One region of the Streptomyces sp. NPDC059909 genome, then DNA from elsewhere that is predicted to be linked to it. Evidence: predicted binding sites of a transcription regulator. Region 1 holds the regulator's gene; the other holds the start of a gene.
The links. The regulator HspR, encoded in region 1, represses chaperone genes until heat shock. The targets are predictions, from matches to a motif close to TTGAGNNNNNNNNNCTCAA.
Positions count from the first base shown of each region.

Region 2: lon (endopeptidase La) is a predicted target of HspR. The motif match lies at 1,241-1,259, and genes of this name have one in related genera.

Region 1 is NZ_JBHWKX010000013.1:139,692-142,087, forward strand. It holds gene ACFV9O_RS12455 (fibronectin type III domain-containing protein) at 1-712, shown strand, start outside; gene ACFV9O_RS12460 (heat shock protein transcriptional repressor HspR) at 775-1,221, opposite strand; gene dnaJ (molecular chaperone DnaJ) at 1,226-2,396, opposite strand, start outside.
Region 2 is NZ_JBHWKX010000056.1:43,421-45,816, forward strand. It holds gene lon (endopeptidase La) at 1-1,218, opposite strand, end outside; gene ACFV9O_RS29540 (GNAT family N-acetyltransferase) at 1,350-2,003, shown strand; gene ACFV9O_RS29545 (rhomboid-like protein) at 2,124-2,396, opposite strand, start outside.

The sequences.
Region 1 (2,396 bases):
TGTGACAGCTCTCGACGCGGCGGGCAACGAGTCCACGCGATCCGCCGCCGTCAGCGGCAAGCGCACGGACCTCACCCCGCCGTCCGCCGTCACCGGACTGTCCGTCACCCCGACCGAGTACGGTTTCGCGCTGCACTGGGACGCGAACCCGACGCCCGACCTGGGGCGGTACGTCGTGTACGCGGGCGAACTCGTGGGCGACGAGGAGGAGAGGGTCTGCTCCGTGTACGAGGTGGAGTGGCTGTCGGCCGACACCACCTCGTACGCGTACGCCACCCTCCCGGACGGCGAGGAGCGCTGCTTCTTCATCGACGCCGTCGACGACGACTGGAACTCCCACTACAAGTGGACCCGTTCGCCGAACATCGTGACCGCGACCGAGCTCGACACGACGCCGAGCGTGGCGACGCCCGAGGGCTCGCCGCTGGACGTCACTGTGTGGCCCGCGGAGGGCGACGAGGGCAACCAGGTGACATGGCACGGGCTCGCCGAGGACTCTCCCGAGGCCGCGGGCGGCTACCGCGTCTACAGCTGGAACCCGGCCACCGAGGCCTATGAGAAGATCGCCGATCTCGGCAGCAATGTCGTCCCGTACTTCGACACCGGCGCCAGGCGTGGCACCACCTCCTACTACTGGGTGACCGCCGTGGCCGCGGACGGCACCGAGTCCCCGCCGGCGGGCGACTGGGCGGTCACCGCACCGGCGCAGTGACCTGAGAGACGCCGAGGCCGGGAGGTTCACACCTCCCGGCCCCTTCGTATGTCCTGCCGACGTCAGTCCCGCTTCGGCTTAGGCCGCCACACCACCAGCGCACTCGCCTGCTGCACGTCCTGGTACGGCACCAGATCACGCCGGTACGACGCGTGCACCTGCGCCTCGCGCTGCTGCATCGCCGCCGCGGCGCCCTCCACCGCCGCCGCGAGCTCGGCTACGCGGGCCTGGAGCGCCGCGACCTGGTTCTCCAGTTCGATGATGCGCTTGATACCGGCCAGGTTGATGCCCTCGTCCTGCGACAACGCCTGCACCTGGCGGAGCAGTTCGATGTCGCGGGCCGAGTAGCGCCGGCCCCGGCCGGCGGTGCGGCCCGGGGAGACCAGGCCGAGGCGGTCGTACTGCCTCAGGGTCTGCGGGTGCAGGCCCGAGAGCTGGGCCGCGACCGAGATGACGTAGACCGGCGTCTCGTCGGTCAGTTCGTAAGGGTTTCGACGTCGGCCGTCCATGGCGTCATGCTCCCTTCGCAGCCTGGAACAGTTCTGCCCGCGGATCCTCGCCCGCAGTCGCCTTCCCGTACGCCTCCAGGGCCTCGCGCGCCTCGGGGCCGAGGTCCTTCGGCACCGCGACCTCCACGGTGACCAGGAGATCGCCGCGGGTGCCGTCCTTGCGGACGGCGCCCTTGCCACGGGCGCGCATCGTACGGCCGTTGGGCGTGCCTGCGGGCAGCTTCAGCGTGACCGGGGGCCCGCCGAGCGTCGGCACCTTCACCTCGCCGCCGAGCGCCGCCTCCACGAAGGAGACCGGCACCGTGACGGTGAGGTTGTCGCCCTTGCGGCCGAAGACCGGGTGGGGGTCGACATGGACGACGACGTACAGATCACCGGCAGGGCCGCCGCGCTCGCCCGGTGCGCCCTTGCCGCGCAGCCGGATCCGCTGGCCGTCGCTCACGCCCGCGGGGATGCGGACCTGCATCGTCCTGGACGACTTGGCCCGGCCACTGCCGTGGCAGACCTCGCACGGGTTCTCGGCGATGAGCCCACGGCCCTTGCAGTCCACGCACGGGTCGGTCAGCGAGAACGAGCCGCTGCCGCCGCGCGAGACCTGCCCGGTGCCGACACAGGTCGGGCACACGCGCGGCGTGCCGTTCTTGTCGCCGGTGCCCGAGCAGGCCTTGCAGGGCTGCTGGCTGGACATCCGCAGCGGGACCGTGGCCCCGTCCACCGCCTCGGTGAAGCTGAGCGTCACCTCGGACTCGATGTCCTGGCCGCGGCGGGGCTGTGTACGCGCGCCGGCCCCGGCGCCACGGTGGAACAGGCCGCCGAAGACGTCTCCGAGGCCGCCCCCGAAGCCGCCGGCGCCGCCGCCCCCGGTCTGGGTGCCCCCGAAGAGGTCACTCAGGTCGAAGTTGAACGTGCCGCCGGCACCGGGGCCGCCTGCCCGGAAGCCGCCGTTGCCGAAGAGGGCGCGCGCCTCGTCGTACTCCTTGCGCCGCTTGGCGTCGCCGAGCACGTCGTTGGCCTCGGAGATCTCCTTGAAGCGCTCCTCGGCCTTGGCGTCGCCCTTGTTGGCGTCCGGGTGGAACTCGCGGGCGAGCTTCCGGTACGCCTTCTTGATCTCGGCCTCGGTGGCGTCCTTGGGGACGCCGAGGACCTTGTAGTAGTCCTTCTCCACGAAGTCCTTC
Region 2 (2,396 bases), on a different contig from region 1:
CGTGCGCCGGTGGCCGCGGATCTCCGCCTCGTCCCGTACGCCGCCGAGCGCGACCCGGACGAACTTCCGGCCCATCGCGTGCGCGACGGACTCGCCGAGCGAGGTCTTGCCCACGCCCGGCGGGCCGACGAGAGCGAGAACCGCACCCCCGCGCCGCCCGCCGACCACGCCGAGCCCCCGGTCGGCGCGCCGCTTGCGCACCGCCAGGTATTCGGTGATCCGTTCCTTCACGTCGTCCAGGCCCGCGTGCTCGGCATCGAGGACCGTCTTGGCGCCCTGGATGTCGTACGCGTCCTCCGTGCGCTCGTTCCACGGCAGTTCGAGGACGGTGTCGAGCCAGGTGCGGATCCAGGAGCCCTCGGGGCTCTGGTCGCTGGACCGCTCGAGCTTCTCGACCTCCTTGAGGGCCGCCTCGCGGACCTTCTCGGGAAGGTCGGCGGCCTCGACCCGGGCGCGGTAGTCGTCGGACTCGTCGCCCTCGGACTCGCCGTTGAGCTCGCGCAGCTCCTTGCGTACGGCTTCGAGCTGGCGGCGCAGCAGGAACTCGCGCTGCTGCTTGTCGACGCCCTCCTGGACGTCCTTGGCGATGGACTCGGCCACGTCCTGCTCGGCGAGGTGCTCGCGGAGCTGTTCGGTGGCGAGCTTGAGCCGGGCGACGGGGTCGCCGGTCTCCAGCAGCTCCACCTTCTGTGCGGTCGTCAGGAACGGCGAGTACCCGGAGTTGTCGGCGAGGGCCGAGACGTCGTCGATCTGCTGGACGCGGTCGACGACCTGCCAGGCGCCGCGCTTCTTCAGCCAGCTGGTGGCGAGCGCCTTGTACTCCTTGACCAGCTCGGTGACGGAGCCCGGCAGCGGATCCGGGACGGTCCCGTCGACGCCGATGCCCTCCACCCAGAGGGCGGCGCCGGGACCGGTCGTGCCCGCACCGATGCGCACACGGCTGCGCCCGCGGATCAGGGCACCGGGGTCCCCGTCGGAGAGCCGGCCGACCTGCTCGACGGTGCCGAGCACGCCCGTCGCGGCGTACGTCCCGTCGATGCGCGGCACGAGCAGCACCCTGGGCTTGCCCGGCTGGGACCGAGCGGCGGCCTGGGCGGCCTCCACCGCGGCCCGTACGTCGGGGTCGGACAGGTCGAGCGGTACCACCATCCCGGGCAGCACGACCTCGTCGTCGAGCGGCAGCACAGGCAGGGTGAGCGGTGTGGACGTCGAAGCCATGATCTCCCCTTCGGCAGTCAAGTTGAGCTATGCCGACTCAATGCAGGAGGGACGCCGGATGTTCCCGGGCCGGTGTTCGCTGTGAGCGATCGCCGATGCCGGATCGCGTGAGCAGCCGATGTAATAAGCACATGACAGATTCATCCATTACCGATGCGATACGGGCCTGGGTGGACGGCTGGGTCGTCTCGCGGGGGGCCGCGGAGCCCGTCGCCGAGCCCTGGGGCTTCACGATCGATGTCGGACTGCCCCGGCACACCACCCGCCACGTGCTCACCGACGGCGGGGCCGGCGCCGTCCGCAAGGTCGCCGCGGCAGCCAGGACGCCGGGCCGCCGGCTGAAGGTGTTCGAGGACCCGGAGAGGGTTCTCGCCTGGCTGGGGCCCGACTGGACGCCCGACGAGCCCGGGTTCCTGATGAGGGCGCAGCTGCGGCGCGAGGAGGCCGTGCTGCCCGCCGGGCACCGCCTGCGCACCTGGACGTACGGGAACGTGACGAAGGTCCTGGTCACGACGGACGACGGGACTTTCGCGGCACGCGGACAGATCGCGCGGGGCGGCGCGGCGCGGCCCGCGGTCGTCGACCAGATCGAGACCGCCCCCGGGCACCGGCGCAAGGGCCTCGGCAGCCTGGTGATGCGCACGCTCCAGAACGCGGCCGTCGAGGAGGGCGCCACGGCCGGGGTGCTGGGCGGGACACCCGACGGACGGGCCCTGTACGAGGCGCTCGGGTGGCGGGTGCTCGCGCCGCTGGTCAGCGTGTGCTACGACCCGAAGACACCCTGAGACACCTTGAACGCGGCGGGTGACCCGGGCGCACGGCGGAGCCGTAAAGCAACCCGGAGCCGCGGCCAGGTGTTCATCAGCCGCCCGGCCCCGTGCCGCCGCTCGTGTCCGCGTCCGCGGCTACGCCCGCACCCGCGCCCACCGGCGTACGACCGGCAGGCTCAGGACTCCGGCCAGGAGAGCCAGCGGATGGCCCCAGTCGGTGAGCGGGTCCTCGTACGCCAGGAGGTCTCCGAGCAGCACGACCGACACCCACCCCAGAACCACCGTCCGCACCATTGGCGTGAGCAGCCCGGCCAGCGCGCCTACGCAGGCCAGGAGGCCGAAGCTGATCCCGTAGTCGAGGCGGTGCAGAGACGTTTCGGGCAAGCTGCCCGCCGCGACGGAGAGACC